One region of the Pseudarthrobacter ribosi genome, then DNA from elsewhere that is predicted to be linked to it. Evidence: riboswitches for the same ligand, from Rfam matches in the RefSeq annotation. Region 1 holds a riboswitch; the other holds the start of a gene.

Evidence for each region. A riboswitch is a leader RNA that binds a small molecule or an ion and turns the genes downstream of it on or off. The one in region 1 is predicted to bind thiamine pyrophosphate.
Region 2: it holds a riboswitch for thiamine pyrophosphate, as region 1 does, so the genes downstream of both, ACZYZ5_RS21090 (FAD-dependent oxidoreductase) here and ACZYZ5_RS14205 (ECF transporter S component) in region 1, are expected to answer to the same signal.

What each region holds. Positions count from the first base shown of each region.
Region 1 is NZ_JBVAYZ010000014.1:52,184-57,040, forward strand. It holds gene ACZYZ5_RS14200 (ABC transporter ATP-binding protein) at 1-1,573, opposite strand, end outside; gene ACZYZ5_RS14205 (ECF transporter S component) at 1,590-2,279, opposite strand; TPP riboswitch at 2,347-2,490, opposite strand; gene ACZYZ5_RS14210 (heme-degrading domain-containing protein) at 2,699-3,229, shown strand; gene ACZYZ5_RS14215 (sugar phosphate isomerase/epimerase family protein) at 3,342-4,181, opposite strand; gene ACZYZ5_RS14220 (dihydrodipicolinate synthase family protein) at 4,178-4,857, opposite strand, start outside.
Region 2 is NZ_JBVAYZ010000039.1:2,382-7,238, reverse strand. It holds gene ACZYZ5_RS21100 (thiazole synthase) at 1-477, opposite strand, end outside; gene thiS (sulfur carrier protein ThiS) at 483-719, opposite strand; gene ACZYZ5_RS21090 (FAD-dependent oxidoreductase) at 716-2,224, opposite strand; TPP riboswitch at 2,218-2,352, opposite strand; gene thiE (thiamine phosphate synthase) at 2,379-3,086, shown strand; gene ACZYZ5_RS21080 (ferritin-like fold-containing protein) at 3,172-3,843, opposite strand; gene ACZYZ5_RS21075 (RNB domain-containing ribonuclease) at 3,885-4,857, shown strand, end outside.

The DNA of each region.
Region 1 (4,857 bases):
TCAGCTCGGTGCCGCCCAGGACCGCGCTGAATTCGGCATCGTGCGTCACGGACACAACGGCCGTGCCGTCGTCGAGCAGTTCGGAGAGGAAGGAGGCGAGCTCGGCCCAGGTGTTGGCGTCCTGGCCGAAGGTGGGTTCGTCCAGGACGAGCACCTGGGGATGGGCGGCGAGGACAGTGGCCACCGACAGGCGCCGCTTTTCGCCGCCCGAGAGCGTGTAGGGGTTGGCGTCCACGAGCTCCGTGAGCCGCAGCCGCTCCAGCAGCTCGTCCACACGATCCTCGCCGCGGCCCAGGTGCCGGGGCCCGAACATCAGCTCGTCGAGCACCCGGCCGGTGACGAACTGGTGCTCGGGTTCCTGGAACACGGTGCCGATCCTGGCGATCAGCTGCTGGGCCTTCCACCGGTACGGGTCAATCCCGGCGCCGGCGCTGAGTTCCACGGTGGCAGAGACCCTGCCGGACACGGGCGCGAGCAGCCCGGCGAGCGTGAGGGCGAAGGTGGACTTCCCCGAGCCGTTGGGCCCGGTGACGGTCAGGGCCTCCCCGGCCCGGACCTGGGCCGTGATGCCGGCCTGCACGGGCTGCGGCGGGATGGGCCGGAAGCCGCCGCGGAGACCGGCCCGCCGCGGACGTTCGCGCGAAACGGCCAGGTCCTCCGCGGCCAGCAGCAGCCGCCCCGCGGTGCCGGCACCGGGCGCGGTTCTCCCGGATGCCCCGGCGTCCCGTGTGCCGCGCGCGCGGGTCGGGGGCGCGTAACCGGGCACCCAGACGCCCGCCGCGGTGAGCATGTCCCGTGCCTGCGCCAGGACCTGGTCCGGCGGCCCGTCGATCAGCACGGCGGAGTCCGTGGCGGAACCGGGCTGCAGCACCACGATCCGGTCCACGAGGTCCTTCCAGACCGAGACCCGGTGCTCCACCACCACCAGGGTGGCGCCGGTCTTATCCAGGCAGCGGCCGACGGCGTCGCGGACCTCCAAGACGCCGGCGGGATCGAGGTTCGCGGTTGGTTCGTCGAGCAGGATCAGTCCGGGGCGCATCGCCAGGATGCCGGCGAGCGCCAGGCGCTGCTTCTGCCCCCCGGAGAGCGACGACGTCGGGTGGTCCAGCGGCAGCCGGCCCAGCCCGACGTCGTCGAGCGCTTCCGCGACCCGTGACCAGATATCCGCCGCGGGCACGGACAGGTTCTCCGCGCCGAACGCGACGTCGTCGCCGAGGCGCGAGAGCACCACCTGGGTCTCCGGGTCCTGCTGCATCAGCCCGGCCCGGCCGCGCCGGGACCGCGGCGGGGCACCGTCGATCAGCAGGCTGCCGGACTCGTCCGCATCCTCGGCCTCCGCCGCGGCGCCGGAGGCAGGGTGAGCGCCGCCCGTGGAGTTGTCGCCGAGCACACCGGCCAGGGCGTGGAGCAGCGTGGATTTGCCGGCACCCGAGGGTCCCAGCAGCAGCACGCGCTCCCCGGGCCGGATGTCCAGGTCTAGGCCGCTCACCGCGGGCCGGGACCGGCCGGCGTGCCGCCAGCCCCAGCCCCGGGCGGTGACCGTGGCCGGGCGGACCGTATCGGAGGATGTCATGATCGGTGTTCGGACGTCAGGAGAAGACCGGCTCCGTGGCGGCTTTGCGGGAGGCAAAGGAACTCAGCACACCGGTCCTGGCCAGGCCGCGGGTGGCGAGCCAGGACAGCCCGCCGGCGATCACGGCGCCCGAGATGGCCGTGAAAATGATGTACGCGAGCTTGTCCCCGCCGGCGTACGCGATGTTCCAGCCCCAGGGCAAAAACGAATCATTCAAACCGCAGAACAGGCCCGCCCCGGCACCGGCCAGCAGGGACACCGGCAGGTTGAACTTCTTGTACATGAAGGCGGCGAAAACCAGTTCGGCGCCAAGGCCCTGCAGCATGCCGGAGATGAGTACGGTGGTGCCGTACTGCGAGCCCATGATCAGCTCGCCGGTGGCGGCCACGGTTTCGCAGAACAGTGCGGCGCCCGGTTTGCGGATAATGAGCATGCCCAGTACCGCGGGGATCATCCAGCCGCCGGCGTAGAGCCCGGTGAGCGGCGGGTAGAACGCGTTGACGGGGGCGGAAATGAGGTTGGCGCCCTGGGACCAGGCCCAGAAGATGACGCCGCCAGCCACCGCGATCAACGCGGCCACCACAATGTCCACCACACGCCAGTTGTGGCTGCGCTTGGCGGGCGTCGGGGATGGTTGGTGCTTGGCAGGTTCTTGCTTGGCAGGTTCTTGCTTGGCAGATGTGTGCTCGGCTGATGTGTCAGTCATATCGTCCTCCTGAGGAACAGGAGGGGAGAGTGACCCGGGGGCCCACAGCTTCCGCCGCCGTCCCGCGCACTCTGAGAACTCGACTCCCTTGCGCCGGTACTAACCGGATCAGGTTCGAGGGTCTGCGGCTGTCCGCACTCTCAGCGCCCACCTGTGGTTTCCCCGGATTCCTCCGGTGATGCCCGACGGCGGCGCTCCCCTGTCGTATCTAAATATCGCCCTTGTGGGCGTGGACCAGTTTACACCCGTGAAGGGTTGTTTTCCCGGGCCCGCCGTCACAATCCGCCGGCTTCGGCGCCCGCGCCCCGCAGCGGCCGGCTTGGTAGAGTCGCACAAAGCATGGGAACGCCGGACGCCGGGGCCTGCCGGCCACAGCGGCGGCTTACAAACGGAAGCTGAATCAATTGAACAATTCACCAGTGACTTCCCCCGACTACGACCCGGACGCCGCGGAACCGCAGCCGCACGGGTCCCTGGGTGCGCTCATCGGCCGCATTTTGGCCGAAATGAATGAGCTGCAGTTCCGGTCGTTCAGCAAGGATGACGCCCTGGACCTGGGACTCCTCCTGGTGGAACTGGGCCGGCGGCGTTCCCACCCGATCGCCATCGATATCACCAAAGGTGAGCAGGTGCTTTTCCACGCGGCGCTGGAGGGCGCCACCCCGGACAACGAACGCTGGATCAGGGCCAAGCAGCGCACTGCCGTGCGGTACGAGGTCCCCTCGCTGCTGGTCGGCCTCCGGGCACGGGCAGCCGGGGGAAGGATCGAGGACAACGCCTGGTTCGACCAGCAGGAGTTCGCCGCGCACGGCGGCGCCTTCCCCATCTACCTGCGCGGAACCGGGATGGTCGCCACCGTCACGGTCTCCGGGCTGCCGCAGAAGGCCGACCACGAGCTGGTGGTGGAAGCCCTCTCGGAGATCCTGGGCCGCGCCGCGCCGTCGGACTAGACCCAGCCGCTCACCGCATCGAGGACATGCTCGCTACGCTGCTGGCGCTTCCCCTGCGGGGGCCGCCCCCGGGGCGCCCTCCGCGGCCAGGACCCGCATCGCCCGGCGCCCGCTAGGCGTATGGCAGGACCAGGTCGGCGTAACGCGCTTTGATGGTCTCCAGCGTGCTGTCGCCGTCCGTGTCCCAGATTTCCTGGTTGAAGATTTCCACTTCGATGTCGCCGGTGTAGCCGGCGTCGCGGACCCAGGTTCCGATCGTGGCGAAGTCGATGACGCCGTCGCCCATGTATCCCCTCGACAGCAGTGCGTCGGTGGCGATGGGAAGGTTGAAATCGCAGACCTGATAGGACGCGATCCGGTGTTCCCGGCCGGCACGGTCAATCTGCGCCTTCAGTTCCGGGTCCCACCAGACGTGGAAGGTGTCGACGGCGACGCCGACGGTGCTCGTGTCGAAGGGAGCGGCGAGGTCGAGGGCCTGGCCCAGGGTGGAGATCAGGGCGCGGTCCGCGGCGTACATGGGATGCAGCGGCTCGAGCACCAGGCGGACACCGTTTTCGGCGGCGAACGGCACCAGGTCAGCCAGGCGGTCGGCAACGCGCCGCCGCGCGGCCACCACGTCCTTTTCGCCCGGGGCCAGTCCGCCCACCACAAGGAACAGCTCCCGGGTGTCGAGAGCCACTGCCTCGAGGATGGCCGCCCGGTTATCGGCCAGGGCCGCTGCCTGGCCCTCCCGGTCAGCCGCGGTGAGGAACCCGCCGCGGCAGAGCGAGGACACCCGCAGGCCGGCGTCCCTGATCAGCCTGGCAGCCTCGTCCAGCCCGGCGTCAGCGACGATGTCCCGCCAGGGGCCGATCGCGGGGATACCGGCCCGGACGCACCCGTCGACCGCCTCGGCCAGGGTCCATCTCTTCGTGGTGGCGCTGTTCAGGGACAGCCGGGAAAAGTCGCTCATCGTGTTACTCCGTTGATTCGAAGGAAATCGGACATCCGGAACGCGGCGAGGGCCGGGCGCTGGAGCAGTCCGGCTTGGTCAGCCAGCTCGAAGGTCTTCGCCAAATGGACCACTGAGCGGCCGGAATGCAGCCCGCCCACCATCTGGAAGCCCGGCTGCTGCCCGTTGAGCCAGGACAGAAACGCGATGCCGGTTTTGTAGTAGAACGTGGGCGCACTGAAAATGTGCTTGCCCAGTTCCCGGGTGGAATCCAGAATGGCGCGACCCCGGGCGGCGTCTCCGGCGTCGTAGGCCTGCAGCGCGGCGGACGCTGCCGGGTAGATCGCAGCGAAAATACCCAGCAGCGCGTCCGAGTGGCGGGTGCCGTCACCGTGGATCAGTTCCGGATAGTTGAAATCGTCACCGGTGTAAAGCCGGACCCCGCTGGGCAGCGCCGCCCGGAGGGAGACCTCATGGGCCGCGTCCAGCAACGAAACCTTGACACCGTCAACCTTGGATGAGTTCTCCCGGATCAGGCTGAGGAACGTTTCGGTGGCCTGGGAGACGTCGTGCGAGCCCCAGTACCCGGCCAAGGCGGGGTCGAACATGGTGCCCAGCCAGTGCAGGATGACGGGCCGGTCAACTTCCCGGAGCAAGGTGGAGTAGACGCTCAGGTAGTCGTCTGGCCCCTGGGCGA
Region 2 (4,857 bases), on a different contig from region 1:
GTTTTCCAGCCGGAGGGCCAGTACCGGGTCGTCGTTGGTGTAGGCGAAGACCTTGAATCCGCGGGCCACCAGCTGTTCGGTGGCCTCGACGAGTTCCACGGCGTCCGGCAGCAGGGTGTGCTCGTCGGCTATGACTTCCAGCTTCACCCAGTCCGTTTCGAGGGCTTCGCGGGCCAGTTCGGCGGTCAGGACGGCGTCCCTGGCGGTGAAGCAGCCCGCGGTGTTGGGCAGCACGCGGATGTTGTGGTCCAGCAGCAGCTGAAACAGCGACCCGGCCTCCGCGGGCGAGTAGCGCCGCATCGCGACGGTGGTCAGCTCGGTGCCGGAGGCCAGCAGCGCGGCGCCCAGACCGTCCAGGCTCGGCGCCCCGCCCGTGCCCATGATCAGCCGCGACCCCAGCTGCACGCCGTCGACCGTAAAGGGATCCGCTGCTGCCGGTGATACTCCCGGGGCCGCTGCCCGTGTGGTTTCCGCCATGCTGCTCATCCTCCCTGTACCGCCGTGACCAGCTCGACGTCGTCGCCGTCGGCGAGCGCGGTGCCGTGCCATTGGCTGCGCGGAACCACTTCCGCGTTGCGGGCGACGGCGACCCCGAGTTTCCCGCCGTCCGCGGACCGGCCGTTCGGGGCGAGGGGCCGGCCGGTGACCTGGCTGACGAGGGTGCTGACCGAGGCGCCGTCGGGGAGCGCGTGTTCCGTTCCGTTCAGTCTGATGTTCATGCCGTTTCCTTGCTGTGCTCAGGGGTGGTGTCCCGGTGGGTGGTCTCTCGGGGTGCTGTGATCCGGGGGGTCGTTTCCGGCGGTCCCGCGGCCGTCGGGAGCGCGTCCTGCATGCCGGAATCCTCCGTGCCGGTGTCCTGCGTTCCGGGGGCGAACCGGTCCGGCCGGAAGTGCGCCCAGCGGGGGTCCGCGACGCCGTCCAGCAGCTGCCGGCAGATCTCCGCGGCGGCGGGGGTGAGCAGGATGCCGTGCCGGAAGAACCCGGTGGCGACGATCAGTCCCGCTACGTCCCCGCGACGCCCCGGCCCGGTGACCCGGCCCAGCAGCGGCGCGTTGTCCGGGGTCCCGGGACGGGCTCTCGCGGTGGCCTCGAGCAGTTCCAGTTCGGCGACGGCGGGGACCAGCTGCTGGGCGTCGCGTAGCAGCTGGTAGACGCCGCCGGCGGACACGGCGCCGCCGGGGCTGCTTCCGCCCGCTTCGGGGCCGCCGCCGGGGGTGCGGCCGGCCGGGGCCGCCGTCTGGCTGTCGGCACCGAGGGCATCCTCCCGCTGGGTGGCGCCGATCACCACCGTGCCGTCCCGCCGGGGAACGATGTAGACCGGGACGCCGCGGACCAGTCCCCGCACGGTGGAGGTCAGCAGCGGCCGCAGCTTGTCCGGCACGCGGAGCCGGAGGATGTCGCCGTGGACCGGCCGCAGCGGCAACCGAAGTCCGGCGGGGAGGCCCTCCAGCGCGGCGGCGCCCAGGCCGTTGGCCACAATGGTTTCCGTGGCCCGGACGCTGCCGCCGCCGGCCAGGCTGGCCCCTGCCACCCGCCCGTCCGCCCAGAGCAGGCCGGCAGCGCGCCGGGTGATGGTGTGGCATTGACCGTCGGCGGCAAGGAGCTCGCCGATCCGGGCGAGCAGCCGGCGGGGGTCCACCTGGTGGTCGGCGGGAATGTCGAAAGCGCAGGAGATGCCCGGGCTCAGGAGAGGCTCCCGCACCCGCGCCTCACGGACGGTCAGCGGCTCCACGGCGAGGCCGTGCGCCTGCTGGACGGTGCGCAGGTCCGCGAGCGCCCGGCGGTCGGCGGCGTCGGCCCCGACGGCGAGGGTCGGCGTCGTGAGGTATCCCGTGCCGGTGTCCGTCCGTGCGCCTCCGGCCCCGGCGGCCTGTCCCGTGTCCGGTTCCCGGTCCAGTGCGGCGGCCGGTTCACCGTCCAGTGCGGCGGCGAAAGCCGGCCAGAGGCGGGAGGATTCGAGCATGAGCTCCAAGAGGGCTTCCTCCTGGTAATGCAGTTCACTCACCGGGGCGAGCATGCCGGCGGCGGCCCAGCTGGCGCCGCTTCCGGGGGCGTCGTCGATCAGGGCGACCGAACGGCCTGAGCGTCTCGCCGCCCAGGCGATCCCGTGGCCGATAACTCCGCCGCCGATCACGGCAACGTCGTAACATTCCCGGGTTCCGGTGTCATCGGGCGTCGCAGTGTCAGTTGCCGCGGACGAGCCGCGGGCGGATGGTGGGCCCATGAAGGATTCCTTCCCTACGCCGGTACTAACCGGATCAGGTCAAGCGGTCGGCTCTGACGCCCTCTCAGCCTGCCGGTGCCGGGCGCCTGTGGCGTGACCGGCTGCGGCGGGCTCCCGCGGTATTCGCCCAGTTTAGAGGAACTAGGCTGGAGGCATGAGCCAGGATGCCGTACACACCACTGCCCGTCTTTACCTTTGCACCGGTGCCCGCCAGGATCGCGGCGACTTTGCGGACTTCGTGGACGCGGCCTTTTCCGGCGGCGTTGACATCATCCAGCTGCGCGACAAGTCCCTGGAGGCGGCCGAGGAGCTGGAACTCCTGGAAGTCCTGCACGAGGCGGCCCGTCGGCACGGCCGGCTCTGGGCCGTCAACGACCGGGCGGACCTCGCCTCGCTCTCCGGGGCTCCGGTGTTCCATGTCGGCCAGAAGGACATCCCCCTTGGAGCCGCGCGGAACTTCCTGGGCAAGGACACCGTGATCGGTCTCTCCACGCACACCCCGGACCAGGTGGACGCGGCCATCGCCGCCGCCCCCGGCCGTAGCGGCCTGGACTACTTCTGTGTCGGGCCGGTGTGGGCCACCCCCACCAAGCCGGGGCGCGCCGCCGTCGGACTCGAGCTGGTGCGCCATGCGGCCGACGCGACCCGCCGGGCATCGGTCCTGGCCGGTGACAAGCGCGAGGGCAAGGTCGCGGGAGAGGTGCCCTGGTTCGCGATCGGCGGCATTGACCTCGACAACGTGGAGCAGGTGGTGGAGGCCGGGGCGAGCAGGATCGTGGTCGTCCGCGCCATCACCGAAGCCGAAGATCCCGCCGCCGCCGCCCAGGCCCTGCTCGCGGCCCTCGACGCCGCGGGGAACTGAACGCGGGGAACTGAACGCTGAGAAAGCGCCGAACCGGTCCGGCCGGGGCCGGCCCCGGACCGGCCTTGACCGTTCGGGCGTCCGGTCAGCCGGCCAGGCCGAGCTGGGTCATCCGGCGGGTGTGGTTCGCGGCCAGTTCGTCCATCAGTTCGCGGACAAGTTCCTTGGACCGGTCCTCGTCCGCGCCGATCAGGCCCCCGACAAACGAGTGCTCAAAACTCACCCGCTGCGCCTGGGTCAGTGCTTCCCCGAGCAGGCGCCTGGCCCAGAGTGCCAGCCGCGAGGCCAGCCGCGGGTCATCGGCCAGGGCTGTCTTGAGCCGTTCCCGCAGCACCTCCGTGGCTCCCCCGTCGGCCTGGATCCGCTCCACCAGGGCGCGGGTTCCGGCGTCGACGTAGCGGGAAATGGCGCGGTAGAAATCGGCCGAGACGGTGTCGATCACGTACGCCTTCATCAGCGACTCGTACCAGTCCGCCGGGCGCGTGCGTTCGTGAAAATGGTCCACGGACGGCTGGAACGGCAGCATGGCGGCCTCCACATCCTGGCCCATGGCGTCGATTTTGGCGCTCACCAGCTCGTAGTGCTCGAACTCGATCACGGCGAGCCGGCCCAGCACCGCACGGTCGTGGAGGGTGGGTGAATACCGGGCATCGGAGGAGAGCCGTTCGAAGGCGGAAAGCTCGCCGTAGGCCATGACGCCGAGCAGATCCATCAGGAAGGTGTTGTAACGGGCAGGATCAGCCGGGGATGTGCTCATGATCCAAGACTAATGGCGCAAATGGAGCTAATCTGATTTTCGTGTCCCATCATCGCTTGACCCCGAATGTCCGCCAGCAGAAGAACCAACTTGCCGAGGCGCTCAACGCGCTGCGCACGACGCTGGAGTTGCCGGGCCCCTTCCCGGAGGATGCGCTCCGGGAAGCCAAGGAGGCCGTCGCCGGGCACGAGCTGCCGGAGCTGGATTTCACGCATATCGAGTTCGTGACGATCGATCCGGCCTCCTCCACGGACCTGGACCAGGCCCTCTTCATCGACCGTACCGGGGAGGGCTACAAGGTCTTCTATGCGATCGCCGACGTCCCCTCCTTTGTGGTCCCCGGCGGGGCGCTCGACGCCGAAACCCGCCGCCGCGGCCAGACCTACTACACCCCGGACGGCCGGATTCCGCTGCATCCGGAAATCATCAGCGAAGAGGCCGGCAGCCTGCTCGCCGGCCAGCTGTGCGCTGCGTTCGTGTGGGAATTCGAGCTGGACGCCGCGGCCAAGGTGTCCGCGGCGCTGGTCCGCCGCGCGACGGTCCGCAGCCGGGCGAAGCTCAGCTACCGGGGGGTGCAGGCCGAACTCGACGCCGGGACCGCCGCCCCCGTGCTGCGGTTGCTCAAGGAAGTCGGGATAAAGCGGGTCGAGCTGGAACGGCTCCGCGGCGGCGCCAGCCTGAACATGCCGGAACAGGAAATCGAACAGCTGGCCGACGGCGGCTACCGGATTGCCGCTGCGCCGCCGCTGCCCGTGGAGGACTGGAACGCCCAGATCTCGCTGATGACGGGGATGGCCGCCGCGGAGATCATGCTGGCGGGCAAGGTCGGCATCCTGCGCACCATGCCGGCCCCGGATGAAGCCTCGCTGGCGCACTTCCACCGCCAGACCCGCGCCCTGGGCAAGCCCTGGGACGGCGAAATGAGCTACGGCGAATACCTGCGCACCCTGGATCCGACGGACCCGCGCCAGCTGGCGATCGTACACTCGGCCGGCATGCTGTTCCGCGGCGCCG